One region of the Kitasatospora sp. NPDC056076 genome, then DNA from elsewhere that is predicted to be linked to it. Evidence: riboswitches for the same ligand, from Rfam matches in the RefSeq annotation. Region 1 holds a riboswitch; the other holds the start of a gene.
What was found. A riboswitch is a leader RNA that binds a small molecule or an ion and turns the genes downstream of it on or off. The one in region 1 is predicted to bind thiamine pyrophosphate.
Positions count from the first base shown of each region.

Region 2: it holds a riboswitch for thiamine pyrophosphate, as region 1 does, so the genes downstream of both, thiO (glycine oxidase ThiO) here and ACFC1T_RS02725 (purine-cytosine permease family protein) in region 1, are expected to answer to the same signal.

Region 1 covers NZ_JBHJWG010000002.1:117,990-125,344, forward strand. Annotated here, with positions in the region: gene ACFC1T_RS02705 (MFS transporter) at 1-1,069, opposite strand, end outside; gene ACFC1T_RS02710 (MerR family transcriptional regulator) at 1,119-1,946, opposite strand; tRNA gene ACFC1T_RS02715 (tRNA-Ser) at 2,122-2,209, opposite strand; gene ACFC1T_RS02720 (S1C family serine protease) at 2,273-4,177, opposite strand; TPP riboswitch at 4,386-4,534, shown strand; gene ACFC1T_RS02725 (purine-cytosine permease family protein) at 4,527-5,939, shown strand; gene ACFC1T_RS02730 (glycerophosphodiester phosphodiesterase) at 6,019-6,843, shown strand; gene ACFC1T_RS02735 (ATP-binding protein) at 7,085-7,355, shown strand, end outside.
Region 2 covers NZ_JBHJWG010000043.1:33,816-41,170, reverse strand. Annotated here, with positions in the region: gene bfr (bacterioferritin) at 1-226, opposite strand, end outside; gene ACFC1T_RS29295 (molybdopterin-dependent oxidoreductase) at 457-1,086, shown strand; gene pknB (Stk1 family PASTA domain-containing Ser/Thr kinase) at 1,100-2,878, opposite strand; gene ACFC1T_RS29285 (thiazole synthase) at 2,967-3,764, opposite strand; gene thiS (sulfur carrier protein ThiS) at 3,768-4,007, opposite strand; gene thiO (glycine oxidase ThiO) at 4,004-5,179, opposite strand; TPP riboswitch at 5,183-5,295, opposite strand; gene ACFC1T_RS29270 (NAD(P)/FAD-dependent oxidoreductase) at 5,419-6,618, shown strand; gene ACFC1T_RS29265 (Rv2175c family DNA-binding protein) at 6,661-7,026, shown strand; gene thiE (thiamine phosphate synthase) at 7,026-7,355, shown strand, end outside.

The sequences.
Region 1 (7,355 bases):
AGGCCTGCACCCGGGAGAGATGGGAGTTCGGGGCACCGCCGAGCACCAGCGGTCCGAGGTGGCAGGCGAACAGTCCGGAGCCGAGGCCCACCACCGTGCTGCCGACCACCGCCACCCCCGGACCGCCGGACAGCGCCAGCAGCACGGTGCCCGCCGAGGCCGTGCAGAGCCCGGCGGCCGCCCCGACCCCCGGCCGGGGCAGCCCGCCGCGCCAGGCGACCGCCGCCGCCACCGCGAGCACCCCCGCCGCCTGACCGGCGGTCACCAGTCCGGCGGTGCCCGCCGCCCAGCCGTGTGCCCGGGCGAGCAGCGGGCCGAGCAGCGAGACCACGGGCAGCAGCGCCCCCGCGGCAGCGCCGGTCAGCAGCAGCGCGGCCCGCAGCAGCGGATCCCCCAGGGCCAGCCGGACGCCCGCCCCCGCCTCCCGCAGCAGGCCCGCCGGGGCGGCGGCGGGAGCCGGACCGGGCCCCTCCTGGTCCGGCCGGACCCGCAGCAGCACCAGCAGGACGACCGCGAAGCTCACCGCGTCCGCCGCCGCCGCGCCCGCGAGCCCGCCCCCGGCGACCAGCAGGCCGCCCAGCGGCGCCCCGAGCAGCACCGCGCACTGCCCGCCGGCCTGCCGCAGCGCGAGCGCCCGGGGCAGCCGGTCCGCGGGCACCAGCCGGCGCGGCATCGAGCCGCTCGCCGGGAGGTAGAACGCGTCGACCGTCCCGGTCGCCACGGCCGCCCCGACCAGCAGCCACAGCGGCGCGCCCCGGCCGCCGGCCACCGCGAGCGCCAGTGCGGCGGTCACCACCAGCATCACCGCGTCCCCGGCGAGCATCACCCGGCGGGCGCCGAACCGGTCCGCCACCGCCCCGCCCAGCAGGACCAGCACCGTACGGGGCACGGTGACCGCCGTCAGCACCAGCCCGGCCGCCCCGCCGCCGTACCCGGAGGCGGCCCAGCCGAGGGCGAAGGACAGCGCGGCGTCACCCAGCAGCCCGGCCTGGGCCCCGGCCAGCCAGAGCAGGTACGGCCGGGGCAGGGCGGTGCGCCGGGCCGTCCCGGCGGAGGTCGCGGTGGTCATGCCGGGTGACGCTAGGACCCTCGACCTGGTCGAGGGCAAGCGGCGGCCGCTACCTGCGGACCACCGGTTCCTGGAACTCGACGACCCAGCCGGACCGGTCGGCCGGGGTCTCCAGGTAGCGCTCGCGGGCGTAGCCGGTCGAGCGGTAGCCGTTCTGGTCGATGTAGCGGGCCAGGGCCTGGAAGCTGCCCATCGCGTCGTCCATCGAGCCGCGGTGGACGATGGTCACCGCCTCCTCGATCGGCGCCAGGTCGACCACCTCGATGTCGTCCCGGCCGGCCCGCACGGACGGCGCGACCTGGAGGGCCACCCGGACGACCACCGAACCGTCGCCCTCCGGCCCGTCCTCGTACCGGGCGACGGACGGCCCGACCACCTCGATCCCGGCCTGCTCCACCCGCCGGCACAGCTCGTCGAAGAGCGGGCCGATCACCGGGGTGATGTCCTCCGGCGCGGAACTCGCCGCCACACCGCTCAGTTGGGCCACCCGCACGGACGGAACGGGCTTCACCACGACATCGTGCTCGAACATGTTCCCCTCACTCTCGATCGTCCGGAGCCTCGCCTCCACCCGGGCCAGCCGCTGCTCGTCCGCCGCGATCGCCTCGGCGAGCTGGGCCCGCCGCAACCGCAGCATCCCGCGCAGCTCGGCCGGGTCCGGGTGCTCGTCCAGCACGGCCCGCACCTGCTGCAGCGTGAAGCCGAGCTCCTTGAGCGCGATCACCCGGTTCAGCCGGGCGAGTTGGCCCGCCTCGTAGGAGCGGTACCCGGTGGCCGGGTCCACCCTGGCGGGTGTGAGCAGGCCGATCGCGTCGTAGTGGCGCAGCATCCGCACCGACACCCGGCCGTGGACGGCGAAGTCTCCGATGTTCAACATGGTGCTCCCACTCCACCGTCTCCCCCTGTGTCAGGGTCAACCCCCGGCCGCCGGCCCGGCCGCGACCCCGCGGCGGCGCACTGCCGGCCCGCCGCCGGCCCGCCCCGGAAAACACCGAGGGCGGGTGCCGAAACGATCTCGGCACCCGCCCTGAGCAGGTGGTTTCTCCTACCGGCGGAGAGCGTGGGATTCGAACCCACGGTGACGGGTCACGCCACGACAGTTTTCAAGACTGTTCCCTTAGGCCGCTCGGGCAGCTCTCCAGGCGGAGGTCAGCCTAACGGGTCCGACGGCCTTCGGCGCACACGATTCCGCGGGCCCGGGGGTCACTGATCGCCGTCCCGCTGGCCGAGCGTGACCTTGGTGGTCATGGTCTGGCCGTTGCGGGTGTACTCGACGTCGACGGTCTCGCCCGGCTTGTGCGTCCAGATCCGGCTGACCAGGGCGGGACCGTTCTCGATCGGCGCGCCGCCGAGCTTGGTGATCACGTCGCCCGGCTTGAGGCCGGCCTTGTCGGCCGCGCCGCCGGGGGTGACGGCGGGCTGGCCCTGGACGTCCTTGGTCTGGATCTGCGCGCCGTCGCCCTTGTAGTCGTCGTTGCGCAGCACGTCGAGCTTGGCGTAGACCGGCTTGCCGGTCTTGATCAGGGTGTCCGCGACCCACTTGGCCTGGTTGATCGGGATGGCGAAGCCCAGGCCGATGCTGCCGGCCCGGCCGTTGGCGGAGGCGTTGGACTGGATCGCCGAGTTGATGCCGATCACCGCGCCGCTGGAGTCCAGCAGCGGGCCGCCGGAGTTGCCGGGGTTGATCGAGGCGTCGGTCTGCAGGGCGTTCATGTACGAGGCCTGCGAGCCGGTCTCGTCGCCGGAGGCGACCGGGCGGTCCTTGGCGCTGACGATGCCGCTGGTGACGGTGGACTCCAGGCCGTACGGCGCACCGATCGCGACGGTGGCGTCACCGACGTTGACCTTGTCGGAGTCGGCCAGCGGCAGCGGCGACAGCTTGCTCTTCGGCGGGTTGTCGATCTTGACCACGGCGACGTCGTAGCCCTCGGCGTGGCCCAGCACCGAGGCGGTGTAGGAGGTGCCGTCGGCGAACTTGACGGTCAGTTTGCCGCCGTTGAGGGCCGGCGCGACCACGTGGTTGTTGGTGAGGATGTGGCCCTCGGTGTCGAAGACGAAGCCGGTGCCGGTGCCCGACTCGGTGCTGTTCTGCGCCTTGATGGTGACGACGCTGGGCAGCGCCTTCTGGGCGATGGCGGCGATCGACCCGGGGACGGGCTCGTTCTTCTGGGTGTTGCTGGCCTGGACGGTGGTGCTGCGGTGGTCGTCCGCCGAGCTGCTGCTGCCGGCGTGGTCGCTGGCGACCACACCGACCGCGCCGCCCGCGATGCCGGCGACCAGCGCGACGGCCGCGAGCAGGGCCACCAGGCCGCCGCGCTTCTTGCGCGGGCCGTGGCCGCCCGGGCCGCCGGGGTACTCGGCGGGGTAGCCGAACGGACCACCGGGGCCGCCGGGGTGGCCTGCGCCGGCGTCGTGGCCGCCGCCCCAGCCGCCGAGCGGCTGGCCGGCGCCGAAGGGGTGGTGACCGGGTGCGCCGGGCGCGACGGGCGCACCGGCGGCCGGGGCGCCGTACGGCTCCTGGGCGTTGGCGGCCGGGACGCCGTAGCCCTCGTGGGCGCCGGCGGCGGGCACGCCGTGGGTCGGGGTCGCGTACGGGTTGGTGCCCGGGGTGCCCGGCGGCAGGGCGGGCGCGGCCGGGGCGGCGGCGACCGGGGCCGGGGCGGGCGGCGCGGGCGGCAGGACCGGCGGCGGGGCGTCGATGTAGCCGGTGGCCGGGTCGACGGCGGGCTCCTCGACGGCGGGCGCGGCCGGCGCGGCCGGGGCCTCCGGCGCGGGCACCTTGGTGAAGGCGACGGTCGGCTGGTGCCCGCCCTCCGCCGGGGCGGCCTCGGCCGCCGCGCTCGCGGCGGCCGGCTCCGGGACCCGGCCGAACGCCATGGTCGGCTGGTGCCCGCTGTCGGCCGGGGCGGCGTCGGCCGACCCGTCCACCGGCCCGGCCACCGGGTTGTCGACCGGTTCGTCCTTCGGCTCGGGAACCCGGCTGAAGGCCATGGTCGGCTTGTGGCCGCCCTGAGCGGTGCCGTCGGGAACGGCACCCGCCGCCTCCGGGGCCCCCGCGGGCTGCTCCCCCTGCGGCCCGGTGGGCCCAACCTCGCGCTCGGTGCTCACGGACGACCTCCATAGCTGACAGAACCAAGGACCATAGTTTTTCGCACCGGCGATTCGATTGCCGTAAGGACCCCTCTGAATAACTCATAAGAATCCTTAGCCGCCACCGACAACCGGGGCTCCCCACCCCCGCCCGGCGTCCCGCGATGCGGACCGCGCACCCCGTGGCCTTTGGCGTTCGTACCCGTGCCGGTTAGCCTGTCGCTCCAAACTGACACGCGGGAGCTTGGACCGACCAGGCTGAGAGTGCGCATGTCGACCGTACGCCAGGCCAGTGACCGGCGGACCGTCGAGGGGGCGCTGACCGCCGGAACCTGTCCGGGTAATGCCGGCGTAGGGAGTATCGGCCATGCCGCCTGCTTCGCCATCCTCTTCTCCGGGCGCGCCCGCGTCCAAGGATTTCCCGCCGGACCCGGCCGGCGCCGGCGCCGCGCTGCTGGACCACCGCGTCGAGGCACCGCTGGTCCTGGACACCGAGCCGCCGCGCACCCTGCGCTTCCGGGACCATTTCGCGCTCTGGATGAACCTCGGCGTCAGCCTGATCGGCTTCTCCACCGCCGCGACCGTGCTCGGCGAGAAGGGCAGCGAGCTGTCGCTGGCCGCCGCGGTGACGGCGATCGTGACCGGTACGGCGGTCGGCACCGCGATGCTCGGCGTCGCCGCGCTGATCGGGGCCCGCACCGGCGCCCCGGCGATGGCCAACCTGCGCGGCCTGTTCGGCACCCGGCTGTCCTACCTGCCGACCGTGCTGAACATCGTCCAGTGCGTCGGCTGGGGCGTGTTCGAGCTGCTGACCATCGCGGCGGGCGCCCAGACCGTCGCCCACACCAGCGACTACCGCTGGCTGTTCGTGCTGCTCGCGGGCGCGCTGACCACCGCGCTGACGATCTGGCCGCTGGGCTCGATCGCGGTGCTGCGCCGCTTCGTGGCCGGGGCGGTCGCGGTCGCGATGGTGTACTTCACCGTCCAGCTGGGCCGCCAGGGCGTGCCGGACCCGGGCGCGGGCAACTGGCACGGCTTCCTGGGCGCCACCGACGCGATGATCGCGGTGTCGATCTCCTTCGTCCCGATGGCCGCCGACTACACCCGGCACTCGCGCAGCCCGAAGTCGGCCTTCTGGGGCAGCTTCTCCGGCTACACCGTCGCCCAGGTCTGGTGCTACGTGCTGGGCCTGATGGCGCTGCTCCAGTCCGACGGCGACCCGAGCCGGATCTTCGACTCCTTCCTCGGTGTCTGGGCCGGCTGGCTGTTCCTCCTGGTGCTGGTGCTGCGCGAGACCGACCAGTCCTTCGCCAACGTCTACTCGACCGCGATGTCGCTGCAGAACCTGCTGCCGCGGGTGGACCGCCGGGTGCTGAGCGGCGGGATCGGCGTGCTGACCACCGTGCTGGCGCTGCGCATCGACCGGTTCACCGACACCTACAGCAACTTCCTCGGCCTGATCGGCTCGGTCTTCGTACCGCTGCTGGCGGTGCTGGCGGTGGACTACTTCTTCGGCGCCGGCCGGCACGGCTGGGACCTCTCCGAGCGGGCACCGTCCCGCTGGCTGATGCTGCTGCCGTGGGTGCTGGGCTTCGCCGTCTACCAGCTGATCGCGCCGACCGCGGTGGGCGACGGATGGGTGGACTTCTGGACCTCGGCCCAGCGGACCCTGCACTTCACCCCGCAGGAGTGGACCTCGGCCTCGCTGTTCGCCTTCCTGGTGTCGGCGCTGGTCACCTGGGGGCTCACCCCGCTGACCCGCCGCACCGCCCGGGCCTGACGCACCGGGGGCGGAGCCGGCCCCGCAGGTTGGGACCGGCTTCGCCCCGGGTTCACCCGCGCCCCCTATCGTTGGGGCCGTGACCAGCCCAGAACTGCCCTCGGCGGCGGCGCGCACCACGCCCTCCGTCCAGGTGATCGCCCACCGCGGCTCCTCCCACGCCCTGCCCGAGCACACCCTCGCGGCGTACCGGCGCGCGCTCGACGAGGGCGCGGACGCCGTCGAGTGCGACGTGCGGGTGACGGCCGACGGCCACCTGGTCTGCGTGCACGACCGCCGGATCGGCCGGGTCTCGAACGGCCGCGGCACCGTCTCCGCGATGACGCTGGCCGAGCTGGAGGCGTACGACTTCGGCGCCTGGAAGACCGGCCGGCCCAGCACCGACCCCGAGCTGCGCGGCGTGCTGCGGCTGGAGCGGCTGCTCGAACTGGTGGTGGACTGCGGCCGCCCGGTGGACCTGGCGATCGAGACCAAGCACCCGGTGCGGTTCCGCGGCCGGGTCGAGGCCGAGCTGCTGCGCACCCTGGAGCGGTACAAGATCGGCACCGCGCCGGACGGCGAGCGCCCGTCCGCCCGGATCATGAGCTTCTCCTCGATCGCGCTGAACCGGGTGGCCGCCGCCGCGCCCGACTACCGGCGGGTGTTCCTGATCGAACGGATGCTGCCGCTGCTGGGCCGCCTGCGCCCCGGGCAGCCGCTGCCGGGCGGGGCCCGGATCGCCGGCCCCGGCATCGAGCTGATCAAGGCCAAGCCGCAGCTGGTGCCCCGGCTGCGCGAGCTGGGCCACGAGGTGCACGTGTGGACGGTGGACGAGCCGGCCGACGTCGAGCTCTGCCTGGAGCTCGGGGTCTCCGCGATCATCACCAACAGGCCCGCCGAGGTGCTGGCCCAGCTCGGCCGCTGAGCCGGGGCCGGGCGCCCCGGGTACCCGGGGAAACCTGATCACCCTGGTCGGCAGTCAAACCTTCCGCGCACGGTATTGCCGGAATTCTTGCGATCGGGCGACGGAGGGTGAGCACGGAATGACCTCTTGTCGACCCTGGGTCGCGCCGCCGGAAAAGGGCCCGCAGGATCCTCCGACGGTCGTTTCCGACGCATTACCAAGGGGCATCCATCCCTCGGCATACGCTGAAGGAGGTCCGGGGGTGGCGTTGATGGTGGCGCGTGAAGTGCCGACTTCATCGACCATGGCAGTGCCGCACGGCCCGGCGAGTGTCGGGGTCGCACGGCGCCGACTGCGTCGAGATCTGGGTGACCGGCAGATACCGGAACCGGTCATCGATGATGCTGTTCTGATCCTTTCCGAACTGTTGAGCAACGCCTGTCGGTACGCCCGTCCGCTCGGCCCGCTGCCCGCCCTGGGCCGCGGCGCCCGGGCGGAGGTGGTGGACCAGGTGCTGGTCGGCGTCCCCTCCG
Region 2 (7,355 bases), on a different contig from region 1:
GGAACAGCCGCTGGTAGTTGGGCAGCCCCTCCAGGAACAGGATCCGGTCGGTGAGCGTCTCGGCGTGCTTCATCTCGTCGAACGACTCGTGCCGGGTGTACTTGGCGAGCTTCGTCCAGCCGAAGTTCTCCTGCATCTTGGCGTGCAGGAAGTACTGGTTGATCGCGGTGAGCTCGGCCGTGAGTTGCTCATTGAGGAACTCGATGACCTCCGGGTCGCCCTGCATGGTGCTGCCTCCCTGCGCTACGTCCTGCGGTGAGTCCTGCGCTGCGCATCCTGGCACCGTATCGGGAGGAATTTCCAGTAAGTTCACACTCACTAGGACATGTGTCGGAATATCCGATTTGGGTGATAAGTGGAGGGCGCACGATCGACCATTGGCCCGTACGGGCGGGGCGTGCACCCGGGCCAAGGGGCGCGCGCCGGGGCTCGTCCGCCGTCTGTCACCATGGAGACATGGGTCAGTCCGAACGAGAACCGCTTCCGCCGCCTGACCCGACCCTCCCCCCGGGACAGCGCGCGCAGCGCGGCTGGCCCGCCCTGCACTACGGGCCGGTGCCCCGCTTCAAGCCGCTGACCTGGGACCTCCAGGTGTTCGGGGCCACCGCCTCGGCCGAGAAGCACAGCTGGGACTTCGCCGCCTTCGCCGCCCTGCCGCGCACCACCGTGGTCGCCGACCTGCACTGCGTCACCAAGTTCTCGATGCTCGGCAACGAGTGGACGGGCGTGCCCGCGGCCCTCCTGCTCGACCTGGTGCCCCCCGCGCCCGGCGTCACCCACGTCATGGTCTGGGCCGAGTACGGCTACAGCGCCAACCTGCGGCTGGCCGACTTCGCCGACCCGCACACCCTGCTCGCCACCCACCGCAACGGCGAGGCGCTGACCGCCGAACACGGCTTCCCGGTGCGCCTGGTGGTGCCGCGGCTGTACGCCTGGAAGGGCCCCAAGTGGGTGCGCGCCGTGGAGTACATGCGGGCCGACCGGCGCGGCTTCTGGGAGGAGCGCGGCTACCACAACCAGGCCGACCCGTGGCGCGAGCAGCGCTACTCCTACCAGGAGGAGCCGGGTGACGGACCGCTCCGCTGAGCGGTGAACCCCGCTAGAACAGCGAGAAGTTGACCGTCACCACGGACTTCTGCGGGCGCCGCTCCCCGGCCGTCGGGGACTGGCCGCCCACCTTGCCCATGCCGAGCGTCCAGTCGGTCGAGGCCTTCATGGTGAAGCCCGCCGCCTGCAGCGCCCTCTGGGCGTCGTCCCGGCCCATCCCGGTGACGTCCGGGACCGGCACCATGCCCTTGCTGACCACCAGCGAGACCGCGGCGTTCTCCGGCAGCTGCTGGCCGGCGGCCGGCGTGCTGCTGATCACCGAGCCCTCCGGCACGGTGTCGTTGTAGGTCTGGGTCACCCCGCCCCTGGTCAGCTGGGCGCCGGCCAGCGCGGCGGCCGCGTCGTCCGCGCTCCTGCCGGTGACGTCCGGCACGGCGATCCGCTTGGGACCCTTGGAGAGGGTGACCGTCACCGGGTCGCTCTTGCGGGTGCGCGCGCCCACCCCGGGATCGGTGGAGATCACCTGCCCGGCCGGGACGGACTCGCTGAACACCTCGACGAAGCGGCCGTGCATGCCCTCGCCGTCCAGGACCCGCTGCGCCTGCGAGCGGTCCTTGCCGAGCACGCTCGGCACCGAGCCGTACAGCCCCTCGGAGATCCCGTAGGTGACCCCGCCGACCGCCAGCACCAGGGCGGTCAGCGCGGCCGCCCAGAGCAGCGGCTTGCGCGGGAGCCGGCGCGGTCGGCCGGGCCGCCGGGTCCTGACCGGGGTCGGCTCGTCGTACGGGCGGGGCTCGACCAGCAGCTGGTCCATCAGCTCGGCCGGCACCTCCAGCACGCTGGTGCGCTCGGCCGGCGGGGCGTCGGCGGGCCCGGGGAGCGGCTGGATCACCGAGGTCGGCTCGCTGGTCGGGTAGCGCGGGCTGGGGTGGGTGGAGGCCGGCGGCTCGGCGTCCAGCTCCTCCGGGGTGAGCGTGCGGCGGACCCGCTGGAGGGCGGCGAGCAGCTCCACCGCGTCGTACGGGCGGGCGTCGGCGGCCCGGGCGCAGGCGCCGGCCACTATGGCGTCCAGCGCCGGGGCGACGGCGGGGGCGGTCAGCGAGGGGGCGGGGACGTCCTCGTGCAGGTGCTTGTACATGACCTGGACGGGGTTGTCGCCGGTGTGCGGGCGGCGGCCGGTGAGCATCTCGTACAGCAGGATGCCGGCCGCGTAGACGTCGACCCGCTGGTCGGTGGGGGCGTCCGGGAGGATCTGCTCGGGGGCCAGGTAGGAGACCGTGCCCATGACGGTGCCGCCGGTGGCGGTGCTGGTCGAGGTGGGCGCGCCGTCGGCGCTGCCGAGCACCCGGACCAGGCCGAAGTCGGCGACCTTGACCAGGCCGCTCCCGGTGATCAGCACGTTCTCCGGCTTGACGTCCCGGTGGACCAGCCCGGCCCGGTGGGCGGCGCCGAGGGCGGCGAGCACCGGCTCCAGGACGTCCAGCGCGGCCCGGACGGACAGCGCGCCGCGGTCGCGCAGCAGGTCGCGCAGGGTGCGGCCGGGCACGTACTCCATGGCGAGGAAAACGTTTCCGCCGTCCGCGCCCTGGTCGAAGACGTTGACCACGTTGGGGTGGGTGAGCTTGGCGACCGCCTTGGCCTCGCGGATGAAGCGGGCGGTGAAGCCCTCGTCCCCGGCGAGCTGGGGGTGCATCACCTTGAGGGCGACCACCCGGTCCAGCCGGGTGTCGGTGGCCCGGTACACGGTGGACATCCCGCCGGTCGCGATGCGCTGCTCGACCCGGTACCGGTTGTCGAGCACGGTGCCGATCAGGGGGTCGTGCAGTGCCATGTCCACTCGGGGGAGTCTAGTGCGGCGGGCGGGGGCCGGTCCCGGCGGACACCGCCTCCGGGACCGGCTTGTGACATCCGCGACGGGTTCAGAACGCGGGCCGCTCGCGGGTGTCCAGGTCGGCGCGGCCGGCCATCGCCGAGGAGGCCTCGGCGTGGAAGCGGCGCGGGATGCGGCCGGCCCGGTGGGCGAGCCGGCCCGCCTCGGCGGCGTGCCGCATCGCCTCGGCCATCAGCACCGGGTCCTGGGCCCGGGTCACCGCGGAGGCGAGCATCACCGCTGCGCAGCCCAGCTCCATCGCCAGCGCGACGTCGGAGGCGGTGCCGGCGCCCGCGTCCAGGATCACCGGGACGCCCGCACTCTCCACGATCAGCTGGAAGTTGTGCGGGTTGCGGATGCCCAGCCCGGAGCCGATCGGCGAGCCCAGCGGCATGATCGCCGCACAGCCGACGTCCTCCAACTTGCGGGCCAGCACCGGGTCGTCGTTGGTGTAGGGGAGCACCGTGAAGCCGTCGTCGACCAGCGTCTCGGCGGCCTCCAGGGTCTCGATCGGGTCCGGCAGCAGGGTCCGCTCGTCGGCGATCACCTCCAGCTTCACCCAGTCCGTGCCGAGCGCCTCGCGGGCCAGCCGGGCGGTCAGCACCGCCTCGCCGGCGGTGAAGCAGCCGGCCGTGTTGGGCAGCACCCGGATGCCGTTGCGGGTCAGCACGTCCAGGACGGAGCCCTGGGTGCTCGCGTTCACCCGGCGCATAGCCACGGTGGTCAGTTCGGTGCCGGAGACGAGCAGGGCGCGCTCCAGGACCTCCAGGCTCGGCGCGCCGCCGGTGCCCATGATGAGCCGGGAGGAGAAGGTCGTCCCGGCGATGGTCAGCAGGTCGTCGGCCATGGTTCAGCCTCCCTGGACGGCGGTCAGGATCTCGATCCGGTCGCCGCTGCCCAGCGTCGTCCCGGGCCACGAACCGCGCGGCACCACGGCCTCGTTGAGCGCGGCGGCGACGCCGGTGTTGGCGGCGCTGACGGTGGCCACCAGTGCGGCGAGGGTGGTGGCGGCGGGCACCCGGCGGGGCTCGCCGTTGACGGTCAGGGCGATCTCGTTCGGGGCGGTCTCGTTCGGGGCGGTCTCGGTCATGCGCAGGCCTTCGCGACGGGGGTTTCGGGGGAGAACCGGGTCGGCGTGAACGGCCGTGCCAGGTCGGGGACTTCGCCGGTCGCCAGGTAGTCGGCGAGCAGGTCGGCGGTGACCGGGGTGAGCAGCACGCCGTTGCGGTAGTGGCCGGTGGCGGCGACCAGTCCGGGCAGTGCGGTCGGGCCCAGCAGCGGGGCGTTGTCCGGCGAGCCGGGGCGCAGCCCGGCGGAGGTCTCGCGCAGCGGGAGTTCGGTGATACCCGGTACCAACTCGTGCGCGTCGCGCAGGAGTTCGTACACCCCGCCGGCGGTGACGGTGGTGTCGTAGCCCTGTTCCTCGGTGGTCGCGCCGATCACCAGCTCGCCGTTCTCCCGGGGGACGAGGTACAGGTGCTGCCCGCGCACCACCGCGCGGACGTTGCGGGACAGGAACGGCCGGTAGGCCTCCGGGACGTGCAGCCGGACGATCTGCCCCTTCACCGGGCGCACCGCGGGCAGTACGCCCTCGGGCAGGCCGGGCAGCCGGTGGCTGTGCGGGCCGGCGGCGAGGACCACCTGCTCGGCGGCCAGGGACTCCCCGTCGTCCAGCCGGGCGCCGACCGCGCGGCCGCCGTCCACCAGCAGCTCGACGGCCTCGGCCCGGTGCAGCCGGACGCCGGCCCGCTCGCAGGCGGCGACCAGGGCGGTGAGCAGCCGGCGCGGATCCACCTGGTGGTCGTCCGCGACGTGCAGGCCGCCGCGCACGCCGGGGGCGAGCATCGGCTCCAGTCGGCGGGCCTCCCGGCCGGTCAGCCAGCTGGAGTCCAGGCCCAGCCGCAGGTGGAAGGCGTGCAGTTCGCGCAGTTCCGCGCGGTCGTCGGAGTCCAGCGCGACGGCGATGGTGCCGCACCGGCGGTAGCCGGTGTCCAGGCCGCCGCTGGCCTCGGTGAGCTCGGCGGCGAAGGACTCGTACCGCCGGTTGGAGGCCGTCCCCAGGTGCAGCAGCGGCTCCTCGCCGTACTGCAGCTCGGTGACCGGGGCGAGCATCCCGGCGGCGACCCCGGCCGCCCCCCGGCCGTGGCCGGGGTCGACCACGATCACGTTCCGCAGCCCGCGTTGCGCGGCGCGCCAGGCGACCGCGAGGCCGATGACGCCCCCGCCGATCACCAGCACGTCGGCGCGGCTGCCCGATGGCATGCGTGACAAAGCTGCTCTTCTCCCTTCGCCGGTATGACCCGGATCAGGTTCGGACGGTCGCAGGCCGTGCCAGCCCGCCTCTCAGCCCGGTCCGCCGGGCTCCCGTGTGGTGCGTCCACCTTAACTCCGGGGATCGGCCCGCCCGAAGGGCCGTGCGAGGCGTGAGACGGGGCCGCCCGCCCGGCTCCGCGGATGAGCGGCTCAGAGCCGGTTCAGCGGCGCTGGGTACAGTGGCGGGCGTGGCAGAGCTGAGCGGAACGGATCGGGTGGTCGTCGTCGTCGGGGCCGGGCTGGCCGGGGCGCAGTGCGCCCTGCAGCTGCGGCAGGGCGGCTGGCGGGGGCGGATCGTCCTGGTCGGCGAGGAGCGGCACGCGCCGTACGACCGGCCGCCGCTCTCCAAGGACGTGCTGCTCGGCAAGGCCGACGCCACCACCCTGGACATCGACTACGGGCGGCTCGGCATCGAGCTGCTCACCGGCCGCCGGGCCACCGGGCTCGCCCCCGACGTGCTGCACACCGACGGCGGGGACCTCCCGTACGACGCGCTGGTGATCGCCACCGGCGCCACCCCGCGCGCCCTGCCCGGGGCCGAGCGCGCCCATCTGCTGCACACCCTGGACGACGCCCTGGCGCTGCGCGCGCTGCTGCGCCCCGGCCTGCGGCTGGTGCTGGTCGGCGCGGGCTGGATCGGCGCCGAGGTGTCCACGGCCGCGCGGCAGGCCGGCTGCGAGGTCACCGTGGTCGAGGCCGGTCCGGCGCCGGTGCCGGGCGCGCTGCCGACCGGGGTCGGCTCGGCGATGGCCGCCTGGTACGCCGAGGCCGGGGTCGACCTGCGCTGCGGGGTCGGGGTGGCCGCCGTCGAGCCGGGGGCGGTACTGCTGGCCGACGGCTCCCACCTGCCCGCCGACGAGGTGGTGGTCGGCATCGGCGCCCGGCCCGCGACCGGCTGGCTGGCCGGCTCGGGCGTCGAGCTGGACGCCTCCGGCGCGGTCGTGGTGGACGGGCGGCTGCGCACCGGCCTGCCCGGGGTGTTCGCGGCCGGGGACTGCGTCAGCTACCCGTCGGCCCGCTCCGGCGCCCGGCTGGCCGTCCAGCACTGGGACCACGCGCTGCAGTCCGGCTCCGCCGCGGCCGCCGCCGTGCTCGGGGCGGACACGTCGTACGACCCGGTGCCGTACTTCTGGTCGGAGCAGTTCGGGCGGATGGTCCAGTACGCCGGCCGGCACGCCGAGGGCGACGAACTGCTGTGGCGCGGCAGCCCGCAGGAGTCCGCGTGGTCGGTGCTCTGGCTGCGCGACGGGGTGCCGAGCGCGCTGCTGGCCGTGGACCGGCCGCGCGACCTCACCCAGGGCCGGAAGCTGATCGAACGCGGTGCGGTGCTCGACCGGGCGCTCGCCGCGGACCCCTCGGTGGCGCTCAAGGGAGCCGTCGCCGGGTAGCACTTGGTGCGCGGCGGGCCGCGGAGGTGGCAGTCTGGTGGCGTGAGTGAGATCGAAAGCAAGATTGAAGCCCTGGTCACCGAGTGGGTGTACCTGCCCGACATCTCGGAGCAGTGGGGGGTCCGGGTCACCGAAGTGCGTGACCTGGTCAAGAACGGTGGCCTGATCGCCGTCCGGCGCGGGCCGAACAAGTCGCTGCAGGTCCCGGCGGCGTTCATCGACGGCCAGGGGCTGGTCAAGCACCTGTCCGGCACCCTGACCGTCCTGCGGGACTGCGGGTACAACGACGTGGAGATCCTGGAGTGGCTCTTCACCGAGGACCCGTCGCTGCCCGGCAGCCCGATCCAGGCGCTCCGGGAGAACCGCGGCACCGAGGTCAAGCGCCGCGCCCAGGCGATGCTGATCTGATGGCGGCGGACACGCTGCGGGCCCGCCTGGCCGACGCCCGGCTCTACCTGTGCACCGACGCCCGGCGCGAGCAGGGCGACCTGGCCGAGTTCCTGGACGCGGCGCTGGCCGGCGGGGTGGACATCGTCCAGCTCCGCGACAAGGGCCTGGAGGCCAAGCAGGAGCTGGCGGCGCTGGAGGTCTTCGCCGACGCCTGCCGCCGGCACGGCAAGCTGCTGGCCGTCAACGACCGCGCCGACGTCGCCCACGCGGCCCGGCCGGACGTGCTGCACCTCGGCCAGGACGACCTGCCGGTACCGGCCGCCCGGGCGATCCTCGGCGAGGACGTG